DNA from 3 places in the Marinagarivorans cellulosilyticus genome. Region 3 is predicted to be linked to each of the others. Evidence: predicted binding sites of a transcription regulator. Region 3 holds the regulator's gene; each other region holds the start of a gene.
What was found. Region 3 encodes sigma-54, which starts transcription at its own class of promoters, with help from an activator protein. Its sites were predicted from a motif close to TGGCACANNNNTTGCNNT; they were not measured.
Positions count from the first base shown of each region.

Region 1: the regulator sigma-54 is predicted to act here: its motif matches at 5,767-5,784, upstream of flhA (flagellar biosynthesis protein FlhA).
Region 2: the regulator sigma-54 is predicted to act here: its motif matches at 5,742-5,759, upstream of MARGE09_RS08325 (urease accessory protein UreD).

Region 1 is NZ_AP023086.1:4,271,234-4,281,413, forward strand. Features, by position in the region: gene MARGE09_RS17565 (RNA polymerase sigma factor FliA) at 190-903, opposite strand; gene MARGE09_RS17570 (MinD/ParA family protein) at 932-1,753, opposite strand; gene flhF (flagellar biosynthesis GTPase FlhF) at 1,908-3,422, opposite strand; gene flhA (flagellar biosynthesis protein FlhA) at 3,487-5,721, opposite strand; gene MARGE09_RS17585 (malectin domain-containing carbohydrate-binding protein) at 6,278-8,704, shown strand; gene MARGE09_RS17590 (DUF1552 domain-containing protein) at 8,730-10,100, shown strand.
Region 2 is NZ_AP023086.1:2,130,351-2,140,530, reverse strand. Features, by position in the region: gene MARGE09_RS08360 (HupE/UreJ family protein) at 38-556, opposite strand; gene ureG (urease accessory protein UreG) at 572-1,207, opposite strand; gene MARGE09_RS08350 (urease accessory protein UreF) at 1,217-1,924, opposite strand; gene ureE (urease accessory protein UreE) at 1,914-2,381, opposite strand; gene ureC (urease subunit alpha) at 2,429-4,138, opposite strand; gene MARGE09_RS08335 (urease subunit beta) at 4,165-4,473, opposite strand; gene ureA (urease subunit gamma) at 4,497-4,799, opposite strand; gene MARGE09_RS08325 (urease accessory protein UreD) at 4,858-5,709, opposite strand; gene MARGE09_RS08320 (alpha/beta fold hydrolase) at 6,007-6,672, shown strand; gene MARGE09_RS08315 (cation:proton antiporter) at 6,676-7,881, shown strand; gene MARGE09_RS08310 (patatin-like phospholipase family protein) at 7,878-10,180, opposite strand, start outside.
Region 3 is NZ_AP023086.1:2,341,300-2,351,479, reverse strand. Features, by position in the region: gene MARGE09_RS09270 (MlaC/ttg2D family ABC transporter substrate-binding protein) at 1-362, opposite strand, end outside; gene MARGE09_RS09265 (calcium/sodium antiporter) at 602-1,591, shown strand; gene MARGE09_RS09260 (KpsF/GutQ family sugar-phosphate isomerase) at 1,651-2,634, shown strand; gene MARGE09_RS09255 (KdsC family phosphatase) at 2,634-3,191, shown strand; gene lptC (LPS export ABC transporter periplasmic protein LptC) at 3,188-3,778, shown strand; gene lptA (lipopolysaccharide transport periplasmic protein LptA) at 3,762-4,415, shown strand; gene lptB (LPS export ABC transporter ATP-binding protein) at 4,402-5,127, shown strand; gene MARGE09_RS09235 (RNA polymerase factor sigma-54) at 5,298-6,824, shown strand; gene MARGE09_RS09230 (PTS sugar transporter subunit IIA) at 6,860-7,321, shown strand; gene rapZ (RNase adapter RapZ) at 7,445-8,338, shown strand; gene MARGE09_RS09220 (HPr family phosphocarrier protein) at 8,335-8,604, shown strand; gene mgtE (magnesium transporter) at 8,717-10,075, shown strand; gene yjgA (ribosome biogenesis factor YjgA) at 10,123-10,180, shown strand, end outside.

The sequences.
Region 1 (10,180 bases), 1.9 Mb from region 3:
TCCGTGTTAAGTAACCATAAGTCTAGCTCGTCAACTGCAGCTAGCCAGTTTTCGTTGTAATTTAGTCGAGGGGAAATAAAAGTCGTACAAAACACCCCTGTGAATGCCGTCTGGCGGGCCGCAAAGGTAGCGCGAATAAAGCACTAGAAGCGCGAGAAAACAGCGATATTGACCTGCTAAAAAGAAGGGCTAACGCTGCCAGCCAGTCATGCGCGAACGAATGCGCATAGCCGTTTGGCTTAATATTTGGCTAACGCGCGATTCGCTAACACCCAGCACTTCGCCAATTTCTTTTAGGTTTAGCTCTTGTTCGTAATACAGGCTAAGCACCATTTGCTCACGCTCTTTTAAACCCGATATTACTTGGGTTAGCGCTACCTTCATGGCTTGCTTTTGAGCTGTATCGGCGGGGTTTTGGTGTTGTCTAGAATCTTCTGAGGTGAGTAATTCGTCGCCTTCTTCGTCAAAGGTGTCTTCGTAACTAAAGAGCTTAGTGCTGGCGCAATCTTGCGCCATGCTGTGATATTCATCGAGGGTCACTTCGAGTTCATCCGCCACTTGTATATCCGTAGCATCGGAACCGGTTTGGGCCTCTATTTTAGCAATGGCTTCGTTAATGCGCCGGGAATTGCGATGTACCGAGCGCGGCGCCCAATCACCACGTCGCATTTCGTCAACAATGGCTCCGCGAATACGAATACCCGCGTAGGTTTCAAAGCCTGCGCCTTTATCATCTTGGAATTTTTGCGCCGCTTCCAGCAAGCCAACCATGCCCGCTTGAATTAAATCATCCACTTGTACGGATGCCGGCATACGCGCCACCATGTGGTAAGCGATACGCTTCACAAGATAGGCGTAGTCTTCTACATTTATATCGCGCTTAACTTGCGCAGGCGAATACATAGCGGCCCCTGAATTCACTGGCCAACCATCAATTCTGGCCGCTCACCGACAGCAAGCGCTCGAAGAAGAATTCTAAATGCCCTTTGGCATTGCGTTGCACCGGCAGCTGGTCCAACTTTTGCGCAACAACGCGTATCGCTTGCGATGCTTTTGTGCGCGGTGCAAATTCTAAAACAGGTTTACGTGCCTGCACCGCCTTGCGTAAATTCTCATCAAATGGAATGGCGCCAATATATTGAATCGAGGCATCAAGAAAGCGTTCGCACACACCGTTAAGTTTGCCAAATAAGCGCTGCCCTTCTGCTACTGTGCGGCACATATTGGCAATGACTCTGAAACGCGTCACGCCGTGATCTTTATTTAAAACCTTCATTAGGGCGTAGGCATCGGTAATGGACGAGGGCTCGTCGCAAACAACAACCACAACTTCTTGCGCGGCGCGTACAAAGCTAATAACAGTATCGGAAATACCCGCAGCGGTATCGACAATTAACACATCCATTTGATCGGCGATTTCACTAAAGGCATGAATAATACCCGCGTGTTCAGCAGGCGATAACGATGCCATTTGCTGCACACCGGACGACGCGGGAATTACCTTCAAGCCGCTTGGCCCGTGCAACATAACCTGCTGTAAGCTGCGCTTACCACTGAGCACATCAGACAAATTAAATTGCGCATTTAAACCTAATAATAAATCGACGTTGGCCAAGCCCAAGTCAGCATCCATGAGAACCACTCGCCTGCGCATTTCGGCTAAAGCGACGCCTAAGTTCACCGATAAATTGGTTTTACCTACGCCACCTTTGCCACCAGTTACGGCGATCACTTTTACGGGATGATTACTCATGAACTCGACATCCTTCTATGTTTATATCTTTGCCAGCCCTTGCGGGACTTGGTTTAAGAACAATTACGGCCATGTTTTTGACTGGCCGACTTAACAAAAAAACAACGTGCCTCATCAAGTATAGAGGCTGCTTAAAGACTTGCATCGCCGTACATCAGGTGGCCGACAACGCCTGTGCGCTGTTTTCGTATTGGCGCGCTAGCTTAACCGCTTGCGCGACTAAATCGCTGGATGAAACCACGTGAATATCATCGGGGATTTCTTGCCCTGCTGCGGTATATAGCATTGGCACTTCATGGCTACAGACGGCGCCAAAGGCTTCGCCCAAGCTGGCGCATTCATCTAATTTGGTAAAAATACAGCCGCGCAAAGGGCTATTGCCGTAAGCATGTAAAGAGGCTTTTAATATTTGCTGCTGGCTATTGGCAGCCAATACCAATACCCGCTGCACGCCGGGGCAGACATCTAGTAACGATTCTTGCTCAATTTGTTTTGGGTCGCCTTGGCGAAAGCCTGCGGTATCGACCAACACAAGTTCGTATTGCTTAAGGCTCGATAACACCGCGTTCAACTGATGCTCGCCCTCAATAGAACGAACAGGCACTTGTAAAATGCGCCCTAAGGCTTTGAGCTGATCGTGTGCGCCCACTCGGTAGGTATCGGTTGTGACTATGGCAACTTTGCCGCGACCGTGATTTAACACATAACGCGCGGCTAATTTGGCCACTGTTGTTGTTTTCCCCACGCCGGTTGGGCCAACAAAAGCAAACGTGCCGCCTTGCTCTATAGGGTCGTGCGGGTCGACCGGTAGCTTGCGCGCCAGCATCGCCAACGCCTTGCGCCAGCAATTTGGCAAGCGCTCCTCATCATTGGCGCAAACTAATAAATCTTTAATTAAACCTTGCGATAAACCCAGTTGCTCTAACTGCGTTGCCAACTGACGTGCGCGGCCCGTTAAAGGGCTGGGTTCTGCACGCGGAGCGTATTGTTTTTGCCATATTTGCTCTTCCAACAACATGCGCATTTCTGCAATTTCGTCGTACAAGCTGTGTAATTGTTTGTTTTGTTCGGCACTATGTTCGTCGTCAAGGCCACGTGCTTTCACCTGCTGAGCAAAGCTGGCTACTTGTCGGTTTTGTGACATTTCTGGCGCCGGCTCGGTATGTTTTTGCGCTGGCGCTTTGGCCTTAAGCGGTACGTCGTATTCGTCATCGGTAATAGAAATAGCCGATGCAGCCTGCCCTTTTGCCGCTAGCATGCGTTCGTGCGCAGCTTGTATTTCGCTGGCTAAGCGCTCGGCATTGGCCGATGTCGATTCGCTAAAACGCGCTTTTTGCGGGCTGGGCTCGGCATTGTAATTAGGTTCCGCTGGCGCCTCGCTAGCCAGCGCCGCAACGCGAGTATTCGAGGCCACACGCTGTGCATTGTGGTGCTCTTCCCACTCGGTATCGCTGGCGAGCGGTTGATCCAGCTCATCATCAAACGATGCGGCAAAACGCTTTTTGGCCGCTTTAGCCGGTGATGGTGGTGTATCGTCCAAGGTAGCAATAATTTCTACGCCTTTTTCAGCGCGCTTGCTCGACAATATAATGGCATCTGGGCCAAGCTCTTCGCGCACTTTTTTTAATGCGCGGCTCATATCACTCGCCATAAATCGCTTTGTTGTCATAACCTACCTCCACCTACTCGGCTTAAAGCTGTAATCCTATTGTGCGGGTGCTTATCCTTGGGCTTTACCCATTTTGCAGTTCGCCGCCCACACTGGCTTGAATCGAAATCTCTTTGTTATCGGGTATTTCGTTGTACCCCAGCACATGAAGCTCTGGCAGGCTGAAGCGGGTAAATTTCACCAGCATCGAGCGAATAGGTGCAGCTACTAATAATATTTGCGCTACACCGGCAGCTTCTAACTTATTGGACGCTTCAATTAACGACTGATTAAGCCTTTCGGCTAATTGCGGTTCGATAAAGTTTGAAGGGTCCGCGCCAACTTTTTGTGCTTGTTGCAGTGACTGTAGCAACAAGTGTTCCAGCGAGGCATCTAGGGTAATAACATTTAATGTGGGCTCGTTACCGATAATGTTTTGCACAATTTGCCGCGAAAGTGCAACGCGCGCATGGCCCGTTAATGCCGCAATATCGGCGTTTTTATCGCCGTGTGCGGCTAGCGCTTCTACGATGGAGCGCTTATCGCGAATGCTCACTTGCTCGCGCAATAAATTTTGCAGCACCTTAAGTAACTGGTTAACGGTAAGCGTGTTAGGGACTAACTCTTCTACTAATTTTGGCGATTGCTCGGCTAATAAATCGAGCCACTTCTGCACATCTTCATGGCCCATTAGCTCGTGGGTATGCTTTTGCACTAGCTGGTTTAAATGCGTTGCCACAACGGTGGCTGTATCAACTACCGTATAACCGAGGGTTTGCGCTTGGTCTTTTTGGCTATCGTCAATCCATATGGCATCTAAACCAAAGGCAGGGTCTTTTGCTGGCGTGCCATTCACCGGGCCAAATACTTCACCGGGGTTAATCGCCATAAACTTGTCGGCAAACACTTCGCCGGCCCCTACCTCTACCCCCATTAAGGTAATGCGGTAAGCATTAGGCAGTAAGTCTAAGTTGTCGCGAATATGCACCGGTGGAATCAAAAAGCCTACGTCTTGCGAGAGCTTTTTGCGTACGCCTTTAATACGGCCCAATAATTCACCGCGCTGGTTTTTGTCCACCAATGGGATTAAGCGATAGCCCACTTCCAAGCCTAAAATATCAACCGGTGTTACATCGTCCCAACTGACTTCTACCGGCTCGTCGGTGGCTTGCTGATGCTCTAAGGCCGGCGCACTGCCACCACCGCCACTAGGCATTAATGGTGCTGGTTCGCCATTAATGGTTCTAGCGCCCATTCCTCGATCGTCGGTTTCGTCCACTAGCTCGGCCACATCACGCTTAAAGTGAATGTAATACGCTAACGAGCCACAAATAGCCGCTAAACCTAAAAACGCCACATGCGGCATGCCCGGGATGGACCCCATAATGGCCAAAATAAACGCCGCTATACCCAACGCTTTAGGCGAGGCAAACATCTGCCCGGTCACCTGGTTGCCCATATCCTCAGAGCTATTCACACGGGTGACCATAATTGCCGCGGCGGTCGATAACAGCAAAGACGGCACTTGCGCCACCAAACCATCACCAATGGTTAACAATACATATTTTTCTAGCGCATCCGAAAACTCCAGCGAATGCTGCGCCATCCCTACAATTAAACCACCAATAATGTTGATAATAAGAATCAAAATACCGGCTACGGAATCGCCGCGTACAAACTTACTGGCACCATCCATAGAGCCATAAAAGTCGGCCTCTTGCGAAACCTCGGCCCGGCGAATTCGGGCTTCGTCTTGGTCGATTAACCCGGCATTCAAATCGGCATCAATCGCCATTTGTTTACCCGGCATGGCATCCAAGGTAAAGCGCGCGCTTACTTCAGAAATACGCCCTGCACCTTTGGTAACAACCACAAAGTTGATAATCACAAGGATAATAAACACCACCAAACCAACGGCAAAGTTACCGCCAATAACCACCTCGCCAAAGGCTTGAATCACTTTACCGGCGGCTGCGCCACCTTGATGCCCTTCCAACAAAACCACGCGCGTAGAGGCCACATTCAACGCCAACCGTAATAAAGTCGCTACTAGCAGAATCGTCGGGAAAATGGCGAAATCGGTAGGTTTTAGTGTATACACGCTCACCAGCAACACCACGATAGAAAGCGCAATATTGAACGAGAAAAATGCATCCAATAAAAAAGGCGGCAACGGCATTGTCATCATGCCAAGCAGCATGAGCAGCAGGATAGGCACAGACAAATTGCCGTGCCACATAGCCCTAGCACCGCGCATTGCCTTATCGCGCGTCATCGTCTGCGGCACTTGCCGCAGGTGTTGAAACAGAGAAATCGACATCAAAAACCGCCCAAACTTTGACGAAAAATACGTAATGTTCAGGCTATCGCAAGATGTGTTCCTAAATGAAAAGTCGCCTTAATCCTAGAAAGCGCAATTGAGAGTCAAGCGGATGGGAGTCAACAAGATCCGGATTGCCTTGGTGTGCATAGCGCGTAATAAAAATGTGTAATCGCCTTATTTAGTGACGAATCATTTTTTATCCCGCTTTCAGGAATACGTCGGTTCAACAGGTCCTATACCCCCAATAATTAGAACCCAATAAAAAGCCTCTAAAAACACAAATTTTGGCCAAAAAAAGAAAAATATAGGCAGTAAAGATAAAAAAAAATAATAATCCGGGTAAAACCGTGAATACCATCATAAATACCAAGCAGTATCTGCTCTACCATGATTCACGAACTCGGATTCAGACGGTTAATTGAAAGGCATTCGATTTCGGCGCGGTGAAAAGCGTTCAGTGCAAGCAAGGGCCTCTTAACGCACTAGCAAGCACTTTAACCACACGAGTAATACTCAATAACAATAATTCACTGATCAAACAATAGGCTAACCTATGTTTCGTTTCCAAAAACTGTCACTAACGGTGGTCTTTGCGTCTGTTCTTGCTGCATGCGGCGGAGCGGATTCAAACAAGGATGAAATAACGAGCTCCAGCAACTCGAACCCCATCAGCTCTACTTCCAGCCTCCAATCTTCAAGCACTGCGAGTTCTCAATCGGTTGTAGAGCAGCCCCAAGAATTCGAATTCGACCCCGTCGTCGCGCTGGCGATTAATGCCGGCGGCGAGGAAATCACCGGCACAGATGGCATTCGCTACGCGGCCGATGCCTATTTCAGTGAAGGCAATACCTATTCAACGGAAGGCGCAATTGATCTCACAGACAATGATGCGCTTTATCAATCGGAGCGATGGAACGCGGGCAATTTACTTTACGAAATTCCCATGGCCAATGGCATCTACGATATCACGCTTAAATTTGCGGAAGTCTTCCACGATACCGCCGGCGCTCGTGCTTTTGACATCGCACTTGAGGGCACAGCCGTAACTACGGGCTTAGATCTGGTAGCCCAAGTCGGCCCTTTAGCCGCACATGACATCCAATACCATGGTGTTGAGGTCAGCGATGGTACATTAACAATCGAGCTGACAGGAACCCTCGACAACCCCAAAATTTCCGCTATTGTCGTCTATCGTGAACCCAATGGTGGCGATATTTATCGTCAGCAATGCCTTGGCTGTCACGGCAATGAAAAAGGCGAGGCTGCTATCACCGGCGGCGCGCTTACCGCATCTGAATGCCGCGCTTGCTCTTCACTCGACAATTTAGCAAGCTTTATCGATATCGCCATGCCGGCTACCAAGGCGTCTTGGTGTAAAGGTCAGTGCAGCATCGATGTCGCTAATTACATCCTCGATAACTTCGCGGGCTTTAACGGGATTCCCGAAGAGGCTCCCGTTGAACAAGTCCCGCTTGCGGGCGATATTGCCGCTTGCGAGCAAGGCGAAGATGCAGCCTTTGGCGGCCTACGTCGCTTGACGCGTGTTGAGTATCAAAACTTAGTTTCACAGCTGTTCAACGACACCAACGACTATACCGGCAACTTCGGCAAAGACGGCAAGCTGGGCAACTTCAATATCAATGTTGAAGTGCCTATCTCTGGCTTACAAACCGACCAGTATATGGAAGTTGGCGCCACTGTAGCGCAATCTGCGGCGGCCAATCTAAACCGTTGGGCACCGTGCACCTCTGAAGACGTTAATTGCGTTAACGACATTATCGATAATGTCGTCAGCCGCGCCTACCGCCGCCCGTTAACCTCCGACGACAGAGCACGCTTGCTGGCGATCTTCCAAGACTCCGCTGGTGGCTTTGAAACCGCGTTGGCTACTATGCTGCAAGCGGTATTGTCCTCGCCCTATTTCCTATATCACTTGGAATTTGGTACAGACCAACACCTACCGTCGGGCGTAGTGCCTTTATCGTCACACGAGATAGCGGCTCGGCTATCGTTCTTCTTGTGGCGCAGTGCGCCAGATGCAGCGCTGCTATCGGCAGCACAAGCCAACCAGCTGCAAACGCCCGCGCAAATCGAAAGCCAAGCACGGCGCATGCTGCAAGACCCGCGCGCAAAGGTCGCTGTTGGGCGCTTCCACCTAGAGTGGCTTAAACTCGCCTACCCCGAGGCCGGTGCCGCCAACGAGGCCGAAGCAATCGCAGCCATCGAAGATACCGTACGCACCGTGACTGAGCTAACTTACGCCGACAACGGCGACTTTAAAGACTTGTTTTCCGTGTCTTATGGTTTCTTGAACGATGTCACTAAAGACCTGTACAGCGTGACAGGTTCTGCCACCGCGCTCGGCTCGAACGGGTTCGATAAATACGCGCTTGCCCCCATCCAGCGCGGCGGCATTTTAAGCCGTGCCGGCTTCTTGAGCTTTAACACCCCACCGTCTGGTCGCGGCAAATTCGTTCGTGAGCAACTATTGTGTGGCGTCATTCCGCTGCCGCCGGCAGATTTTATTCCGGAGGCACCAGAGGGCGACCCCAATAGTCCACCGCGCGAACGCTGGGCCGAGCATGTGACCAACCCCGCTTGCGGCGGCTGCCACCGACTGATGGACCCTCTTGGCTTTGGCTTTGACCATTATGACGACCACGGTCAGTGGCGCTCGATGGTGGGCACTTGGCCAGTCGATGCCACCGGCGAGATCGTTGAAACTACCGATATCGATGGCTTATTCGATGGCCATGTCGAGCTGCAGCAAATCTTATCCACCAGTGTAGACACCCAGGCCTGCTATGCCGTGCAATGGTTTAGGTTTGCGATTGGTCGTCAGCCAGGCCTAAAAGACAGCTGTGCGCTGGCCGAGATCAATCAAATAGCCAGCAACGAAAACTACAACATCCGCGAGGTGATGATTGCCATCACTCAATCGGACGCATTCCGCTTTCGCCGCGCTGAACCCGCGCAATAAGCCACAGAGTCATCGGAGCATTGTTATGAGTATTCTGATCAAAACGGATAAAAATAAATGGACTCGCCGAGCTTTAATTCGTGGCATGGGCGTTGGGGCGGCATCGGCACTGCTGCCCGTGCTAGAAGCAGATGCACAGGATTCGGCACCCAAACGCGTAATTATTATGACCACGCCGAACGGCATCGCCCCCGAAGTGGAGCCTGTAGGCAGCCAAACCAATTGGCAATTTGGTTCGGCCGCAAGCACCCTGAATGATGTCCGCTCGGATATCACCTATCTGCGCGGCATTGATTTAAAAACCTACACCACCAACCGAATCCCCAACGACCACCCGCCGGTCATCCATCAGCTGTTAACCGCATCGGATTCGATTGACCCTATGGACGGCAGCAACCCAGCTGTTTCGGGTACTTGGCTAGCAAGCGGTCAATCCATCGACCAATTCTTAGCGGATCGGCTAATGGCTAACCCCGCCACGCAGACGCGTTTTCGATCGATTGTCGCGGGTGCCGATTGCGGCGCATTTGCTTGGCAGCAAGTTTATCGCCAACCGCAAGAGCCCATATTCCCAGAAAATAACGCCGGTAATTTGCACGCGCGTATATTCGAGGGCGTCACCCCGGGCGGCGGCCAACCAGACCCTGCGTTGATCGCCGAACTGGCCCGGCGTAAAAGTGTTGTCGATTCTGTGCAGGATGAGCTGAATGCTGTTTTGTCGCGAGTCGGTAGCGCCGATAAACAGAAAATTGAATCCCATATCAATGCTATTCGCGAAATCGAACAGCGCCTCGATTTTGATCAGCAATCTTCGGCGGGGGCAGCCTGCGAGGTGCCCAACCTACGTGGCACACCCGGATCACAAGACGATCAACATCGACTTAAAGGCACGAACATGATGGACATCATCGCCAATGCCTTCGCCTGTGATCAAACCCGTGTTGCCACCTTGCAGTGGGCGAACGGTGCCTCGGGTATTCGTTTTAGCTCGCTAGGCATCGATGAAGGCCACCATGATCTCACACACGATAATTTCGGCCCCAACGCGGGTAAACGCGCACAAATTGCTGGTTGGTATGCCGAGCGCTTCAAATACTTTATCGAAAAACTCAAGTCGATTCCGGAGGGTAGCGGTAGCGTACTCGACAATACCGTCATTTTATGGACATCGGAGCACAACGGTGCCCAACAGCACGGGCGAACTAACATTCCATTTTTCTTGGCGGGCGGGCTCGGGGGGGCATTTAACACTGGCCAGTTTTTGGATTTCTCCGGTAATTCACTGGCACACAATGATGTGTATGTATCCTTGGCACAAGGGGTCGGTCTTTCGGACGTAACCAGCTTTGGAAAAGCCAGCTTAGTACGCGGACCAGTGCCGGGGCTACTGGCTTAACTATTCCTAAAAATACAAGCAAAAAGAGGATGTTGATAACGAACCAAAAAAGCGCTGAAGATATCAGCGCTTAGGGGGCT
Region 2 (10,180 bases), 210 kb from region 3:
TAGCAATCAACCTCAAAAGAATTTTTTTGGCTACCCCCTATGCCCATTTGGTGCAAAAAAACGCAACGGACTTCGCAAAAAAATACGACACCAACGCCAATCCCGCCACCGACAAACTTGCACCGCCAGCAAAGCTATAAAGGCCCCCCACCACTTCCGTACTATGTGCTAAGCCGTGAACAACAAAAAGCACGGCCGCAACAATAGGCGTTAGCGCCCCTAACTGGGTTCTAGCAAACATCAATACACCAATAACCACCACCGAGGCTAAAACAGATACTTCTACGAGTTTTAGCTGAGCGCCATCAATCGTCCCCGCCAACACAATACTCGTGAAAAATAACGCCACCACAGCCAAAACACTTTTAAGCGCCACACGGCGCGATAGGGTAGACAGCCATGCACCAAGGCAAATCACCGCCACCAAATGGTCTAGCCCTGTTAACGGATGAAGAATACCCTGCCAAAAGCCACCCGTACTACTTGCGCCATGCGCCAATGCAGGGGCTGAAAGCCCTAAAAGTGCAGCCGTCATTACAATTTTCTGAATTTTCATATGATTCCCCGTTGACTACTGTTTTTTAGGGCTAAGCATGCCCTGCGTTTCTATAAATGACACAATATCCGCAACACCGGTGCCGTCTTTTAAATTACTGAATACGAAAGGCTTATCGCCACGCATTTTCTTAGCATCGCGATCCATAACCGATAAATCAGCACCCACTAGCGGTGCCAGATCAATCTTGTTAATAATAAGCAGATCCGATTTGGTAATGCCCGGCCCGCCCTTACGGGGTATTTTATCGCCCGCCGAAACGTCAATAACATAGAGTGTTAAATCGGATAACTCAGGGCTAAAAGTTGCCGCTAAGTTATCGCCACCACTTTCAATTAAAATGATGTCCAACCCTTCAAAGCGGTCATTGAGTTCTGCTACCGCAGACAAATTCATCGATGCGTCTTCACGAATAGCCGTATGCGGGCAGCCACCCGTTTCAACACCAATAATACGATCCTGCTCTAGCGCTTCGTGACGCAATAAAAACTCGGCATCTTCACGGGTATAAATATCATTAGTAATCACGGCGATGTTATAACGGCTTTTTAATTCGGCACATAAGGTTTTGACCAGTGCTGTTTTACCAGAGCCCACTGGGCCGCCTATACCTAACCGTAAAGCCGGTTTGTTCGGTTGAATATTACTCATACGGAATCCTTAAGATCGAAATAGTCGTGAATATTGGTATTCGTGTAATGTCGACGCCAACACTTGACCCGGCAAGCTGGCACCTAGGTTGTCATCGGTTGCGTCTTGCGCTGCCGCTATCGCCAAGGGAATGGCCGGCAGCAATTGAATTAATAATTTTTGCGCCGCGGTTTGCCCCAGCGGTACTATTTTAGTCGCTGCGGCAACTTGGTTTTCTAGCCAGCTATAGGCAAAACTCTGTAATAAATCGCCGATAGGTATTTTCCAGTGGTTGCCAGCCAGTGCAAACATCACCGCAAAACTGGGCTTTTCTTTGAGGGCGTTAATGGCGTCACTCGGAAAATCTAAATCAGCTAATAACCGGCTTAGTGCCATGCCGAGCTGTTCATCCTCTAGCAGCAATTCGCTGGTTTCGCGGCAAGCTCGCAAAAAATAGTTCCAGTGATTAACCGTGGTATAGTTTTTTTCGCCCCACGCTTGATAACAGCGTATTAGAACGGGTAAATCTAAACTGCCAAGCCCGTGTAATAAAACACCGCGCAGCCAATCTGCCACGCTATCAACCGTTGTTAATTTACCGTGATCAATCGCGTACTCTAGCCCTTGCGAATAAGCGTAAGCCCCTACCGGCAATGCTGGGCTAGATAAATGCAGTAAATGCAACAACGACTGAGAGCAGTGCGTCACAGGCTCCGCCGATTGTAATTTAATGGTCATGCGAATGACTGTGGCCGTGACCTGCTGAATGCCCGCCGGCGTAAGCGCCCGGTTCAGGCTGAAAAGCCGCTTTTTCGCACTCTACATTTAAACCCAAACCGCGCACCATATCGTCTAATACGTGATCGTGCTGATAACGCAAAAAAGCATCTGTAATTTGTAATGGCACATGGCGGTTCCCGAGGTGGTAAGCCGCGCGCGTTAGCTCCAAAGAAGTTTTTGCATAAACCGTGCTCACGCTTTCGGGCGCCGCAACAACCACGGCTACCTCACCGGTAGTGCACTGGAGTAAATCGCCATCTTTTAGTACATGGCCACGCTCAATAAACCAACCCAACGCCTGCCCGCATACCGTTTGGCTACGATGTCGGCTTTTTTGCCTGTCGTCAAAGGTTAGCTCCAGTGTGAGTGTTGCCGCTGGCGTCTGCCCAGTAATAAGCGAATGTGCTTCTAACATAAATATCCTAACAAACTTAATTTTTAAAAGAGGTCATGGCTGGCGAGCTAAAATAAATAATACCGCTGCGCCATCGGCAAAACTTCGGCCGGCTCACAGGTTAAGGTTTGACCATCAGCTTTCACCTCATAGGTTTGAGGGTCAACTTCCATCACCGGCTGATAATTATTCAGTACCATATCGGCCTTTTTAACACTGCGACAATTTTTAACTGCACTAAGGGGCCGCTCTAAGCCAAATGTTTCTGCAATACCCGCATCAATACCCGCCTGCGACACAAAGGTCACCGAGGTTTGAACACATGCTTTACCATAAGCGCCAAACATCGGGCGATAATGCACTGGCTGCGGAGTCGGAATTGAAGCATTGGGGTCACCCATTGGAGCCATCGCAATAGCGCCGCCCTTAAGAATCAACGAGGGCTTAGTACCAAAAAAAGCCGGCTTCCATAATACTAAATCTGCAAGTTTACCTACCTCAATAGAGCCAACTTCATGGCTTATGCCATGGGCAATAGCAGGGTTGATGGTGTATTTAGCAATGTAACGTTTTGCACGGAAGTTATCGTGGCCCGCATCTTTGCCATCAACCATATCTTCGGGTAGTGCACCGCGCTGCACGCGCATTTTATGCGCAGTTTGCCATGTGCGCGTTACCACCTCGCCAACGCGGCCCATTGCTTGAGAGTCTGAAGAAATCATCGAAAATGCGCCAAGGTCGTGCAAAATATCTTCGGCGGCAATGGTTTCTTTTCGAATGCGAGAATCGGCAAAAGCTACATCTTCAGGAATACTCGGATCGAGATGGTGGCACACCATTAACATGTCTAAATGTTCATCAACGGTATTAATCGTGTAGGGCCGTGTAGGGTTAGTGGACGATGGTAATACATTGTCTAAACCGCACGCTTTAATAATATCCGGAGCGTGGCCGCCGCCAGCGCCTTCCGTATGATAGGTGTGAATAGTACGGCCTTTAAATGCGGCAATAGTATCTTCAACAAAGCCGGATTCATTTAATGTGTCGGTATGAATCGCCACCTGTAAATCATATTTCTCTGCAACACCTAAACAACAATCAATTGATGCTGGCGTGGTGCCCCAATCTTCGTGCAGCTTAAGGCCAATAACACCGGCTTTGGCTTGCTCTTCTAACGCCTCTGGCAAACTGGCATTACCTTTACCTAAAAAGCCTAAATTCATTGGAAACGATTCGGCCGCTTGCAGCATTTTGCCAATGTGCCAAGGTCCTGGTGTGCAGGTTGTCGCATTTGTGCCAGTTGCAGGGCCTGTGCCGCCACCAATCATCGTAGTAATACCACTGACCAGCGCCTCTTCTATTTGCTGCGGGCAAATAAAGTGAATATGGGCATCAATACCGCCAGCGGTCACAATATGGCCCTCGCCTGCAATAACCTCGGTACCCGGCCCAACTTCAATCGTAATACCAGGCTGAATATCTGGGTTTCCCGCTTTACCTATCGCCGCAATGCGGCCCGCCTTAATGGCAATATCGGCTTTGACAATTCCCCAGTAATCTAGAATTAGCGCATTAGTAATTACTGTGTCGGGCGTATCGTGGCAGCTTGCTTGGCTTTGGCCCATACCATCGCGAATTACCTTACCGCCACCAAACTTTACCTCCTCCCCGTAAATCGTGTGGTCTTTTTCAACCTGTATCCACAATTCGGTATCCGCTAAACGCACTTTATCGCCTACTGTGGGGCCGAACATTTCAGCATAGGCGCGCTTATTCATCGTTTGTGAAGAGGTTTTTTTATCACTCATGATAAGTCCCCCATAATATCGCCACGAAAGCCATACACTTTACGGCGCCCCGCTAAAGCGACTAGCTCGATGCTTCGGTCTTGGCCCGGCTCAAATCGCACAGCAGTACCTGCAGCAATATTTAAGCGATAACCCTTTGCTTTTTCTCGGTCAAAAATCAATGCAGGGTTAGCCTCAAAGAAGTGGTAATGGCTACCCACCTGTACAGGGCGGTCGCCAGTATTTGCAACCGACAATGTAATTACATCACGGCCTTCATTTAACGGGATTTCCCCGTCGGCAATTTGATATTCACCAGGAATCATTTATTCGCTCCGCGCAGGTGGCGCTACACAATAGGGTTATGGACGGTGACAAGTTTTGTACCATCAGGGAAAGTTGCTTCGACTTGCACCTCGTGCACCATATGTTCTACACCTTCCATAACATCGTCTACGGTTAATAAAGTCCGCCCAAAAGCCATTAATTGCGCAACCGTTTTACCGTCGCGGGCGCCTTCCATTATTTCGAAACTGATTAACGCAACCGCTTCTGGGTAATTTAGCTTTAACCCCCTCGCCTTGCGTCGCTCGGCTAACTGGGCTGCACTAAATAGCAATAATTTATCTTTTTCTCGTGGCGTAAGCTCCATCGGAGGCCTCTAGTTTTTTAAATGTGTAAAATTAATGTGCGCAATAATATATTAATGATTAAGTCGCCCAAATACGTGGCGAAACCGCCGCTTTGCCATTTAACTCTGCGCGTAACCCATGCCATAAAAATTCGAAACCCAAGCGACATTCACAGGCCGAATCCCCTAAATAACGCACAATGCATAGCTCACCTTTTTGCGTTATCCCCCAGCGGCCATTAAAGCGTTGCTGCAATTTGCTAATCCACTGTTCGCGTTGCTCTCGCACGGTGGTAACCGTTAACACAAAAGTACCCATACTATTAGCGCCATCTAACCCCCAATGCCCTTTTTGCAGCGCGCTACCACCATCAACAACGTTGCGCTCGATTAACAAAGGGATACCATTGCGGTAAATGTGGATGGATTGAATACACTGGCCAGTATCAAAGGTTAAATCATTCGCTGGGCGGCCAAAGCATACAATATCCCACAACGCCAGCTTGGCGCTGTCACCATTCAGGTGCGCTTGCGTTTGCAATAATGTATTCGCGCCGCCAAATACTATCGTTTCCTGCGGTAGCCATTCCAAGCAGGCTTGCTCTGCAACAGCTAACTTAACCATTTGCTGTTGTTTTTCTGTGGCGTTATCCACACCGTAAACTTTACCAGCCGATGGCGTTGTAATTAAAGCGTGTGCACCACTTTGTACCTTCGCCTCAATCTGTAACTCATCCCCTAATACAAGCCCCCCTGGTGGGTGGATTAAATAGGTATGGCAACATGTAGGCTCGGGGTAAAAGGGCTTTAGTACGCGCAAGGGGCCGAAATGGCTGTTGCCCACTATGCGTGTGGTATCGCCCCTAAGTGCGAATTCCAAGGCTAAACTAGCCTGCCAGCAGCGAGTAATCGGTAAATGTTGCGCTGTCATAAAAGTCCGGTTTGCAAAAGTTAAGCCCTTGTTAGTCAAGATTTGTACCAGCCATAAACTCCGATGCTATAAGGCTTTGCTGCGCCCAAACAGCACCAATATGGCGCAATATTGATTTTTACAAACCATCGCGCACCACTATTGGACACTAACATATAGTTAAACTGCTCTTGTCGCTGGCCATATCTTTCCCGCTAGATTATCTTTAAGCCACCCACATAAATACCTAGCAAGCAGCAACCCGATATGCACAAATACAAAGCTAGCATACTTGCACTTCTATTCTCTGCTGGGGTTATGAGCACAGCTCACGCGCAGTGTGTCATTCTTTTGCACGGTTTAGCACGCAGCAGCAACTCTATGGCCAAAATGGAAGCCGCCCTTGCGCAAAATTACACTGTCATCAATGTTGACTACCCCTCAAGAGAACACACAGTAGAGGCGCTATCGGCTATCGCCATTGCGCCAGCGCTCGAGAAATGCGAGGGCAATACGGTAAATTTTGTTACGCATTCTATGGGTGGCATATTAGTGCGCCACTATTTAACCCAGCACCCAATAGAACAACTGGGCCGAATTGTCATGCTAGGGCCACCCAATCAAGGGAGTGAAGTCATCGATGCGCTAGGTGATTGGCCAGGTTTTGAATGGTTAAATGGCCCTGCCGGCCAACAGCTGGGCACTCAGGCCAACAGCCTTCCGTTAGCGCTTGGGCAAGTCGATGCCGAGGTTGGCATTATTGCCGGTGATCGCACCATCAATTTTATTTTATCGGCAATAATTCCAGCTGCCGACGACGGCAAAGTTGCCGTGGAACGCACCAAACTAAATGGCATGGAAGACCATATCATTATTCACACAACCCACCCATTTATGATGAAAAACAATGAGGTTATTATCCAAGTAAAGCACTTCTTGGCTAACGGCCATTTCGCCCACAATAAAACAACCACTGCGAAATAACACATGTATTTAGACATAGCATTAATTGCTGGTTGCACTGTAATTTTTGGCTGTATAGCAGGCTTAATCGAGCGTTCGTGGGTCAGTGGGCCTTTGATTTTTATGGCTATTGGCTATTTTTTTGGCCCTAATATGCTGGGCGTTTTTTCGTTTAGCGCCAATATTGATACCATTAAAATATTGGCCGAGCTCACGCTCGCTGTTGTATTGTTTAACGACGCCGCAAGCATAGGTTTAAAACCTTTGGAAAAGCACCCGCTTGTACCCACCCGCACATTGCTTATAGGGTTGCCATTAACCATAATACTTGGGGCAGTGTTAGCTGCTGCCATATTCCCCGAATTCACGTGGGTGCATGCTGCACTGCTCAGTATTATTCTTGCTCCGACCGATGCCGCCTTGGGTTTAGCGGTCATAAAAAACAAAGCCGTACCACAAGAAATACGCCGAGGGCTTAATGCCGAAAGCGGTCTTAACGATGGCATATGCGTGCCTTTTTTATTGGTTTTTTTAGCTTTAGCGCAAGGCCAAGCGGCCGAGCAATCCTTAGGTCAGTTTTTATTAACCACACTTGTTAAAGAGATCGGCATCGGCATTCTCACCGGAGTCTGTGCTGCAGCCGCCGGCTGGATTTTGTGCCGGCACGCGGTAAAAGCTCATTGGATTTCTAAGCGCTGGATTATTGTGCCAACCATATCCCTTGCGGTAATGACTTTTGGCTTAGCTCAATACATAGGCGGCAGTGGTTTTATTGCAGCTTTTTGTGGCGGACTGTTGTTTGGCGACAAGCTGCATGGTGCCTACAATGACGAGTTCGAAGAATCAGAAATTAACGGGGAAATTTTCTCGTTATTAACATGGTTACTCTTTGGCACGCTGATGATGAACATCATTAAAGATATCACATGGCAGCAGCTGTTTTATGCCGCACTAAGCTTAACTGTTATTCGCATGCTACCGGTATTTATTAGCCTTACTGGCAGCCAGCTATCAACCGAGAAAAAACTTTTCGTCGGCTGGTTTGGGCCACGCGGGCTAGCCAGCATTGTCTTTATTATTATGTTAATGCAAAGCGACATAACGTACAGTGAAACCATTATTAATACAGCCACCATTGCCATTATGTTAAGTGTGATACTACATGGGATAACTGCTTTTCCTTGGTCTAAGCGCTTTAAACAAGGCGCACCTAAAACGCCGGCAGACTAAAAGGTTACCCCTAGGAAAACATACAAACTTTTACCACCGGTATCCGATCTACCGTAGGCTAAATACGCTGGACCTATAGGGGTATCCCACCCTAAAAACAAGCTGCTACTGTGAATTAAATCAGAATAATCTACGTTCGATTTAGCATACCAAGCATTACCAGCTTCTACAGAGAACCCCAAATACAAGGGAAAATCAATCGCACCAAAATCGTTTTCAGCCAGCTGATAGGTATACACGCCGCTGGCAAAACGTACGTGCTGCCCCGATATAAAATTAGATGGGTTACCCGATAAGTTCAAAAAACCTCCGAGGCTCGCGCTGCCTAACAGCGATAAGGCATCGTGATTCAAGGTGCTTTGGTAACGCAACAGGCCTCTAATACTATGCCGCTGATACGACAAAACGCCATTGTATTGGGCATCAATAAAATTGGAGTAGTTGGATAAGTTCAACACTTCATCTCGGGTGCGAGACAATATGGCTTTTAAATTCCAACCCCTAGAAGGAAAACTAGCGTTATCCAAACTATCAAAATTAACTTCTAATATTCCGCCGCGCTGATCGACATGAATATCTTTTACCGTGGCATATTCATCCAAATAATCGGGCACATCAAAAACGCCTCGGCGATATAAAGCGCTAAGCGTCACCTCAAATTTATCCCAAGTATTCCAACCAATGCCCGCCGAAACAGTAGAATCTCTCGCTTGCACTGTTCCCAAGGCACGCCCAGCATCTTTATATTCAAATACCGTTCTTTCGTATTCCCCAAATACATCCCAAAAGAAACCGGTTTTTTTGATCGGCCAATACAGCTCGGTATTAATGACTTTTTCAGTGCCCACCTCAAATGAGCTTACCCACTCAGCGCCATATTGCGATAAATTGGTTAAGCGGTACGATGCGCCCAATTGGTACTCACTGAACGAGCTAAAATCGTCTTCAAAGTTAAACTTAAAATCGAGATAACCCGGCCCCCACTCTTTTTCATCAACCCTGATATTTAAAGCACTATCACCTTCCAGATCATCCCAAGAGGTGGTAATACGTGCAATAGTACCTTGACCATACAGCCTATTAATACCGGTATTAATTTCGTCCACTGCCATATTTTCCCCTACCGCCACGCCCATACGGTGTAAAATATAATCGTCATTGAGCCGTGTATTATTGCTAAGGTTAATGGCGCTTATCAGTATTTCGTCGTCAAATGGCAGGTTTTGTGTCGTTGTTGCGCCAGGCTGCGATGGCAATGGTGTTACGTCCCCGTCATTAAGCCCCGGCGCAATAATCGCCAAACTTCTTTGATTTAATTCAGTTAATGTTTGTTGGTAGCCTTTATCTACGGCCTCCAACACTCGGTCAAAGCTCAACAAGCCAATATCGCCTAACTCTGGAATAATTAATATATCGGAGGAAGTTAATAAGGCTTTTTGCTCGGCTACGTTTCGGCCAGTTAGGAATTTAGTGAGCTGCAATAAAATTGCAACACCAGAGTTAAGCTCGTCTTTACTGTTAGCTGAAGCACCAATATCTACCGCAATAACGATATCAGCGCCTAAATTTTTAGCCACGCTAATAGGTACATTATTTGCGATACCGCCATCTACCAGTATTCGCCCTTCGTGTACAATTGGACGCACGATTCCAGGCAATGACATAGAAGCCTGCATCGCCGTAGCTAGATCACCATAAGATAAAACAATTTCTTCACCGGTTTCGGCATCTGCAGCCACGGCTCTAAAAGGAATAGGCAATTGATCAAAGCTAGTAAAATTAGGGTAAGTTCCCAACATACTATCAAGCAACGTCTTCATACTTTGCCCCTGAATAAACCCTTTGGGTATGCTCACTCCCTTGCGCGTCAGTCCCAAATCGACGTGTATTTGAAATTCATCTAGCTGCCGTTTACGCCGCATTGGAATATCGCTGCGTGTTAAATTATCTCGGTACCCAGAATTCCAGTCGGCTTGCTGAAATAGCTGCGCAATAGCGGCTGAGTCTTTGCCACTCGCATACAAGCCTCCCACAAAAGCGCCAATACTTGTCCCCACAACTAAATCAACAGGAATGTGCCGTTCTTCTAACGCTTGAATAACGCCAATATGGGCGCCGCCCTTTGCGCCACCGCCCCCCAAAACTAATGCCACACACGGTCTATTGTCCACCTCAGAACACGGGCCATCGTCTACGCTGGGCGATGATTTGGCATAACGTTGATCAGCTACCGCCACGTTAAATGCAATAGAAATAATCAGCAACAAAGGTAAGGCCGCAAAGACCAAGCGATTTTTCA
Region 3 (10,180 bases):
TAGTTCGCCATGCCCTTAGCAAAGGTTTCAACCATTGTTGTTTTAAAGACAACGGCAAAGCGCTCTCGCTGAGCTTCGCTTGCACCTTTATAGTGATTAGCCATCACCACCTTGGCAATATATTCAAAGGCAACAACCGGCTCGAGCAAAGCCGACACTTTGCTATAGTACGCATCGGGATCTTTTTTGAGTAAATCTTTACGACTATTGATAAACGCAACCGTTTCATCAGTCACCGCCGCAACAACCTCATGTGCTGTAAGCGCTTGCTCGGCAGCCGGTTTAGGAGTCGCCTCCGCAAAAACCAATGTCCCCCACAAACTCGCCACCAAAACCACCAAAGACCGACATACAGCCGCCATTTTCCTTCTCCTATTTTTAATTCAAATGAAAGTCGCTTACCACCAAGCAGTCTACGCCACTTAAAATGAACACAACCCAAACACGCGCATTGGAACACATCTTCAAGGCAAAGTTTACATCCATTCAGAAAAAGCCACTTGGCCTTTGCAAGGTTTGTCTTTTGAATAGCTGACATTACATGCGCCGACCAGTAACATGTGCGCCCATTTACTTGTGTTATTCAGTCTAGGAGATAGACATGCCAGAATTACTGCCCGCCGCGCTTGCCATTCTTGCGGGTTTTGTTGGTTTGGTTTGGAGCGCCGATCGCTTTGTTGGCGCCAGTGCAGCCATCGCCAAACTTGCAGGCCTATCCCCTTTAATTATTGGTTTAACCATCGTATCACTCGGCACTTCAGCGCCAGAAGTCATGGTCTCGCTTAGCGCAGCTTTAAGAGGTGCCGGCGACCTTGCTGTTGGCAACGCATTAGGTTCTAACCTAGCCAATATCGGCATGGTACTCGGCGCCACGGCGTTAATTGCTCGCCTACCCATACAAAAACACCTACTCACCTGCGAGCTGCCAGTACTTTTATTAGTGACCGCAGCGGCGGGGTTTGTCTTATACGATGCCAAACTCACTTGGGTCGACGGTGTTATTCTCGCAGGGCTGCTGATTCCAGTAATGCTTTTTATTATTCGGGCCAAAACCCGCGACCTAACGCCAGGCGAAGTTGTTGCCGAGGAAGAAGAAATCCCCGACATGTCAAAAGGCCAAGCTTGGTTATGGTTTGTCATTGGCCTTGCCGTTTTAATTGGTAGCGCCGAGCTTCTTGTATTCGGCGCCGAAACCACCGCACTCGCATTTGGCGTAAGCCCACTAATTGTTGGGCTAACCGTTATTGCTATTGGTACAAGCCTGCCAGAATTAGCCGCATCAGTTATGAGCGCCCTTAAAGGCCATCACGATATTGCACTGGGTAATATCATTGGCTCCAATATTTTTAATTTATTAGCAGTCATGGCGGTGCCTGGGCTTATTCAAACAACTCAAATAGACCCTGCTGCATTTTCGCGCGACTATGCCAGCATGGCAGGGCTAACGTTGTTATTAGCACTAGGAATGGCAGCCGCCTTTTTGTTTAGGGCAGATAAAAGCAAGGCCGGTATCGGCTGGCCATTTGGCCTTTCCATGCTAGGCCTTTATGCTGGTTACTATGTAATACTGTATCAAACGACGGCGCAGTAACACTGCAACAGTGAATTATCCACCGCGCTAATTAATACTTAAAAATGCCATGATGTCTTATGAGCCATAAAACAACGCCACAGCAATTTATCGACGCTGGTAAAAGCACCGTCACTATCGAGCAAGATGCCGTAAACGCATTGAGCCACAAAATTGATGACAATTTTGCACAAGCTTGCGAGCGCCTATTCTATTGTAAAGGGCGAATAGTCGTTATGGGCGTAGGAAAATCAGGGCATGTCGGGAAAAAAATTGCTGCCACACTGGCGAGTACTGGCACACCCGCGTTTTTTGTTCACCCAGCAGAAGCCAGCCATGGCGATCTAGGTATGATCACCAAAGACGACATCGTTTTAACACTATCAAATTCTGGCAACTCGGCAGAAATTTTAGCGTTACTCCCAGCCTTAAAACGCCAAGACATTACCGTTATTAGCATGGTTGGCAATACCGACTCAGCATTAGCGAAAGGGGCCGATATCGTACTTGACGCCAGCGTCGAAAAAGAAGCTTGCCCACTCAATTTAGCTCCTACCGCCAGCACCACCGTTGCAATGGTAATGGGTGATGCGCTCGCAGTTGCACTACTCGAGGCAAGGCAATTTACTCGCGACGATTTTGCTCGCTCGCACCCCGGCGGCACCCTTGGGCGCCGTTTGTTGCTGCGGGTACAAGACGTTATGCGTAGCGACGGAGAAATCCCTGCCGTTACACCCGATACGCCACTCACCGAAACTCTGGCCATCATGAGCAGTAAAGGGCTTGGCATGACTACCGTAGTCGACCCGCAGCACAAACTGCTTGGCATATTTACCGACGGTGATTTACGACGTGCAATCGATACTGGCGCCAATATTAGCAATGCCTGTATTGGCGAAATCATGACAAAAAAACCGCAAACAACCAGCGCCGAAACTCTGGCTATTCAGGCGCTCGAAACGATGGAAGAGCGCAAAATTACAACATTGGTTGTTGCCGATGATAAAAATCATATTCTTGGTGTCCTACACCTTCACGACTTACTACGCGCAGGGCTGGTGTAATGACGACAAATACTTTCAATAACGCGGCATTAGCGCGCGCCAAAAAAATCAGCTTATTAGTGTTGGACGTTGATGGCATTTTAAGCGATGGCTGCATTACTTTTAGCGAATCCGGCGAGGAATTAAAAAGCTTTAACACCCTCGACGGCCAAGGCATTCGTTTATTATTGCGCGCGGGTATTCAGGTTGCGGTTATTACCGGCCGCAAAAGCACGATTGTTGCAAAACGCTGTGCCGACTTAGGCATAACATTACTCGCCCAAGGGCGAGAAGATAAATTGGTAGCCCTGCACGAATTGCTAGCCACAATGCCAACGCCACCACGCCTTGAAGAAATAGCCCACATGGGAGACGACCTACCCGATTTACTGATTATGACTCAAGTAGGGCTTGCGCTTACCGTCCCCAATGGACACCCTGAAGTACTCAGCCGATCACATTGGCAAAGTAGCCGCCACGGAGGCAAAGGCGCCGTGCGTGAAGCTTGTGATGCACTGTTAATTGCACAAGATAAATACCAAGCTGTTATCGAATTTTATACAGGTTCTGCCGAGTGAAAAACTGGGTTTATATTTCGCTAATTTGCGTAATTACGATGACAGTCGTTTTGCTATGGGACAGCCGCCCTGAGCTACTGAACCCGCTCGCAAAAGTCGAATCCCCGTTTGAACGGTTTCCTTATGCCGTGCTACACGATGCGCGTACCAGCCACTTTGACGAAAACGGCCAGCTCAGTTACGAATTTGATGCCGTTACGCTCAAACACTTCCGCGCCGATACCCAAAACACGTCAGATGAAGATTACATGCTGATTACTGCACCTAAATTGACGCTCTACGGCGAACCCGAGCCTTGGTTTGTCACCGCTAAACAAGGCAAAGTGATGGCGCACGGAGAAAAGCTTATTTTGTGGGATGACGTGGAAGTTTGGCAAACCGAAAAAGATGCGGCAACCATCACGACAAAACTCAGCACCGAAAGTATTGATATTTTCCCACACCAAAAACGCATCAGCACCGATGCGCATGTACATATCGAAAGCTCAAACGGCACTATTGATGCCGACGGCTTAGAGGTCGATATGATCACCCAACGCATCAAGTTACTGGCCAACGTGCGAGGACAGCATGAACCTATTCAGTAAAATGGTTGCCGCTACACTACTGTGTGTCGGCGCCAATGCCGTCGCCCTGCAAAGCGACCGCAGCCAACCCATTACCATCGACGCAGACAGCGCCGAGCGCGACGAGCTAGCCGGCACAACCACCTACTCCGGCAAGGTTGAAATGGCACAAGGCTCGATGCGTATTAACGCCGACGAAATTGTGATTTACAACACCAAAGATAAAGTCACCAAAATTATTGCCAAAGGCAAGCCTGCCGCCTACCAACAAAAGCCCAGCGATAAAGCCGGCAAGGTAGTCGCTAAGGCCAACATATTGGAATACCGCATCGACCAAGAAACCTTACGGCTATTAGAAGGTGCATCCCTTCAGCAAGAAGGGACTAGCTTGTCGGGAACAACGATTGAATACGATGTGCGCAAGTCTGTTGTGAAAGCGGATAGCAACAATAAAGATAGCGGCCGCGTACGCATGGTTATTCCTCCCAAAGCACTGCGCAGCGAACTGCCCGATAGTGAAGTTAACGATCCGAAAAGCAATCAGACCAACCCAGAAAACGCCACGCAAGGCCAGCTAGACGACAAGCGCGAAACGCCAAATATGCCAACCACACCCGACCAAAGCGCAGTAACAGGAATCGATAATGGCCACTCTTGAGGCAAAAAACCTCGCCAAAAGCTATGGCGCCCGAAAAATCGTTTTAGATGTTTCCATGAGTGTAGACACCCACCAAATTGTCGGCTTGCTCGGCCCCAATGGCGCGGGTAAAACAACCTGTTTTTACATGATTGCCGGCATAGTGCGCGCCGACCATGGGCAAGTGTTTATCGATGGTAAAGACGTTAGCCGCAAGCCCATGCACGAGCGCGCAAGATTGGGCTTAGGCTACCTACCACAAGAGGCCTCCGTTTTTAGGAAGCTGACCGTCACCGAAAACCTGCTAGCTATTTTAGAAACCCGCAAAGACCTCAAGCGCAAAGACCGCATTGCAGAAGCCAATAAACTCTTAGAAGAGTTCCATATTACCCACATCAAAGACAGCCTCGGCATGGCCCTGTCCGGTGGAGAGCGCCGCCGCGTTGAAATCGCCCGCTCTTTAGCGGCCGACCCAAAATTTATTTTGCTCGATGAACCTTTTGCCGGAGTAGACCCTATTTCGGTTTCCGACATTAAGCATATTGTTTCGCACCTTCGGGACCGAGGTATAGGCGTGCTAATTACCGATCACAACGTTCGCGAAACACTGGATATTTGCGAACAAGCCTACATCGTAGGTGAAGGCCACATTATTGCTTCCGGGTCGCCGGATACGGTCTTGGAAAACGAGAAAGTCAAGGAAGTCTACCTTGGGCAAGACTTCAAGCTTTAAGTCAATATTCATTAGACGATTTGAGCGCTAGCACGCAACCATTAGATTTTTTCGATATGGCCTAAAGTTTGCTTTTACAGGCCATTGCAGTACATCGCAGGGATGACTACAATCACTTTAAGACGCTCTCAATTTGTGCAGAGCAAAAAACTTGATGGATTTATTCTTCGATGAAGCACTCTTTGCAACTCAAACTCGGCACTCAGCTGACCATGACGCCTCAGTTGCAGCAGGCAATACGCCTATTGCAACTTTCGACTCTCGATCTGCAAAACGAAATTCAAGAAGCTCTTGAAAATAACCCGATGCTAGAAGTCACTGAAGACAGTGGTGCTAGCGATAGCAGCGGCGATGCCGAACGCGCAAGCAATGCGCAATCAGAATTACCCGCCGATAGCGAGACGCCTGTAAAAGCTGCCGAAACAAGTCCAGAAAATACCAATGATGCCAACGAGCCTGCCGCCAGCGACGATTGGAGCGAAAATATCCCCACAGATTTAGCGGTTGATACCAGCTGGGACGACATCTACCAAAGCGGCTCGAGTGGCAGCGGCCTATCGCGCCCCGAAAACGAAGATTTCGATTACGACTCGCGCAACGCCAGCGCCGAAACCTTACAAGACCACCTGATGTGGCAACTAAACCTCACGCCCATGAGCGATACCGACCGCGAGATTGCAACCGCGATTATTGATGCAGTCGAACCTTCTGGCATGCTAAGCCAAACCTTGGACGACATCTTCGAGGGCATGCAGAAAGTCTTCCCCGACCTTGAAGACGACGAAGTCGCCGCCGTATTGCGCCGCGTACAGCAGTTTGACCCACCAGGGGTTGCCAGCCGTAACATTAGCGAATGCCTGTACCTACAACTGTTACAACTACCGGAATCCACCCCCGGCTTTGCCACAGCCAAAGCGCTCGTCGCCGATTACCTGCCGCTACTCGGCAGCCGCGACTTCAAACAATTAATGCGCAAGCTCAAAGTCAAAGAACCCGAGCTTCAAGCCGCTATTGCTTTAATTCAAAGCTTAAACCCCAAACCCGGCGACGCCATCAGCGAATCAAGCACTGAATATGTCGTACCCGATGTATTTGTTACAAAGGCTAATAACCGCTGGCAAGTGCAACTTAACCCAGACATTGCGCCAAAATTAAAAATCAACTCTGATTACGCCTCACTGGTTAAGCGTGCCGATAGCAGCAGCGACAACACCTATTTAAAAGACAACCTACAAGAAGCGCGCTGGTTTTTAAAAAGCCTACAAAGCCGCAACGAAACACTGCTTAAGGTTGCCACTTGTATTGTCGAACGCCAGCAGGGCTTCTTGGAGCATGGTGCCGAAGGCATGAAGCCAATGGTTTTGCATGACGTTGCCGAAATGGTCGAAATGCATGAATCGACAATTTCACGCGTAACAACACAAAAATACATGCACACTCCGCAAGGTATTTTCGAGCTTAAATACTTTTTTTCCAGCCACGTGGCAACCGAATCCGGCGGCGAGTGCTCATCTACAGCCATTCGCGCCATTATTAAAAAATTAGTCGCTGCCGAAAATACCCGAAAACCCTTAAGCGACTCTAAAATTACAGAATTACTGGCCGATCAAGGTATTAAGGTTGCGCGACGAACCATTGCAAAATACCGAGAATCATTACAAATTCCACCCTCGAACGAGCGCAAGCAACTTGTATAATAGTTGGCTTTAAGTGCTATAAGGCTGAGTTATCTATGCCACTAGAGAAAATGCTATCGGCGAACCGTGTACTGTGCGGCACCGAATGTACCAGTAAAAAGCGCGCCCTTGAGGCGCTGGCTGAATTAATATCCAGCAGTGTACCTGCGTTAAAAGCAGATGATTTGTTCCAACAATTAATTACACGAGAAAGGCTTGGCTCGACCGGCATTGGCGAGGGTATTGCCATCCCTCATTGCCGTTTTCCAACCGGTGGCGTTTCTATTTGTGCCGTAATGACGCTCAATAACGCCATTGATTTCGACTCGGTAGATAACACACCGGTTGATTTGATCTTTGCCATGCTAGTCCCAGAGGACGCAGACAACGATCATTTACAAAATTTAGCTGCGCTGGCTGAGGCACTGCAAGGCACCGATTACGCAAAAACATTACGCGGTGCCGGTAGCAATAATGCCCTATACACTGCAGCCGTCGCGCCATTCAAAGAAAGTTAAAAGAACGGCTATAGGGCACCTGAAGGTCATAATTGTACTCTACACTGTGAAGCAAAAAATTAATTGACCAACCGTGGCGCCAGACTATTTTCATGTTTACCATTATTTCACGAGGAGGTTACCATGCAGTTTGTTGTTGTTAGCGGGCGCTCTGGCTCAGGCAAATCAACGGCTTTACAGCTTTTGGAAGATTGCGGCTATACCTGTATCGACAACCTGCCAGTGAGCTTACTACCCGCATTAATCACTCAAATGAAAAGCGTGGATAACGGTAAATTGTTTTTAGCCGTAGGTATTGATGCCCGCAATATTGGTGGAGATTTAAGCCGATACCCAAGCATTATCCAGGCCTGCCAGCTCGAGGCCTCACAATTTACCACCATCTTCCTAGACGCCAGCAATACCGTATTACTTAAACGCTTTAGCGAAACACGACGCAAACACCCGCTCTCTAACGACAAAACAGGCCTGCAGCAGGCTATCGATAGCGAGCGCGCCATTCTAGAACCCGTCGCCGCACTTGCCGATATTACGCTAGATACCAGCACTCTAACCTTGCACGAATTGCGCAGTGTGATTCGCAAAAAAGTGGTTGGCGAAGACAGTAAAAGTGCCGCTTTAAGCTTTGAATCTTTTGGTTTTAAATACGGCATGCCAGTAGATGCAGACTTTGTTTTTGATGTGCGCTGTTTGCCTAATCCATTTTGGAAACCCGAGCTTAGAGGTTTTACCGGCCTAGAAGAGCCCGTACAGACCTTCTTATCAGAACAGCCCGAGGTTATGGCAATGGCAGATGATATTGCTGCATATTTATCAAAGTGGCTGCCCTCTTTTCAGGCCAATAACCGAAGCTACCTTACTGTTGCCATTGGCTGTACCGGTGGCATGCACCGCTCAGTATTTTTGGCAGAACACCTGACGAAAGTGTTTAAAAATACCTATGGCAATGTACAAGTGCGTCACCGTCAATTAGCAGGACAAGCGCAACCCATAGCGCATTTAGTGGCCAAACAATGAGCGAACAAACAACAACGATTTGCAACAAGCTAGGCCTACACGCAAGAGCAGCCAGCAAACTAGCCAATACAGCCAATCAATTCAGTAGCAAAGTTACCGTTAGCTGCAATGGCAAAGCGATTGATGCCAAAAGCATTATGTCGCTTATGCTTTTGGCGGCTTGTAAAGGAACCGACATTACCATAACTGCCGAAGGTAGCGATGCTGACCTCGCTGTAGCCTCTGTAGTAGAGCTTATTAACAACCGCTTTGATGAGGACGAATAAAAAACTCGCTTTACGCCAATCAATATCAGCAATTAATAATAGCCGTGCCTACAAAGGCGCGCCGAATCGTCTACCTTTGCGTAGCCACGTCGTGACCATCGAGCTGTAGTCAATGCCAAAGAGCAATAGCCACTCAAGTACCGAAAAACATTTCGGCCATATTCACAATCTACTGCAAAGCGGCACGCTAAAACAGGTTAAGCATTCGCTGCGCGTGCTAACGCCTGTGCAACTAGCGCGCGTTATCGAATCCTCCCCGCCGCATACACGCAGCGTGATATGGGAGCTTATTGGTAAAAGCGCACGCACCGAACTAATCGAAGAGCTGCCAGAAGATATTCAATCGTTTTACCTGGCGCAAATGAATACCGAGGATCTCGTTGAGTTAACAGAAACTCTCGAAACCGATGACATCGTTGATATTCTACAAAACTTGCCAGACCAAATTACTCAGCAAGTTTTAGAAGCCATGAGCGATCAAGATCGCGAGCGCGTAACAGCGGTTTTGGCCTACCCAGAAAATACCGCCGGCGGCTTAACAAATACCGATACCATCACCGTCCGGCCAAAATTTACACTCGATGTTGTACTGCGCTACCTGCGCCGGCACAACGAATTGCCACCATCAACAGACAGCCTGATTGTCGTCAATAAAAAAGATATGTATCTCGGGTTATTACCGCTGGCAACACTGCTTACAAAACCCGGTGATACCACTGTGCGCGAAGTGATGGTAACCGATGCAAACCCTATATCAGCCGATTTAGACGAAAGCGATGTCGCGAAATTATTTGAACAAAACGACTGGGTATCAGCCCCTGTTGTTGACGAGCAAGGCAAACTTATTGGCCGAATCACAATCGATGACGTAGTCGACGTAATTCGTGAAACAGCCGATCACTCATTTATGGGTGCCGCAGGTCTTGATGAAGAAGAAGACACGTTCGCGACCACAGCAAGAACAACCCCCCGCCGAGCATTGTGGCTTGGCATAAACCTTATAACCGCTCTACTCGCCTCAAGCGTCATTAATTTATTCCAAGACACCATTGATAAGGTCGTCGCGCTTGCAGTACTCATGCCCATCGTAGCTAGCATGGGCGGCGTTGCCGGTTCGCAAACTTTAACCGTCGTGATTCGCGGCATGGCATTAGGCCATATTAGCCGCAATAACTTAGGCTGGCTGATGAGCAGGGAAGTGCGCGTTGGCATTATCAACGGTCTATTATGGGCTTTAGTCATGGCAGGTATTGCCGGTTTATGGTTTGGCGATTGGCGGATCTCGTTTATTATTGCCGCCGCGATGATTATTAACCTTATTACCGCAGCACTGGCAGGCGCACTACTCCCAATTGGCCTAAAGGCCATGCGCATAGACCCAGCCTTAGCCGGCGGCGTTACACTAACAACCATTACCGATGTGGTAGGCTTTTTTGCATTCTTAGGTTTAGCTACCTATTTTTATGCTTAATGCGCGCACACGTTTTTAATATTGGCACCAAAGAATAGGTTTGAGTTATGCAAGATAAACCCGAGCACGATACTGATTATGACGATGAAATCGTCAGTAAAACGG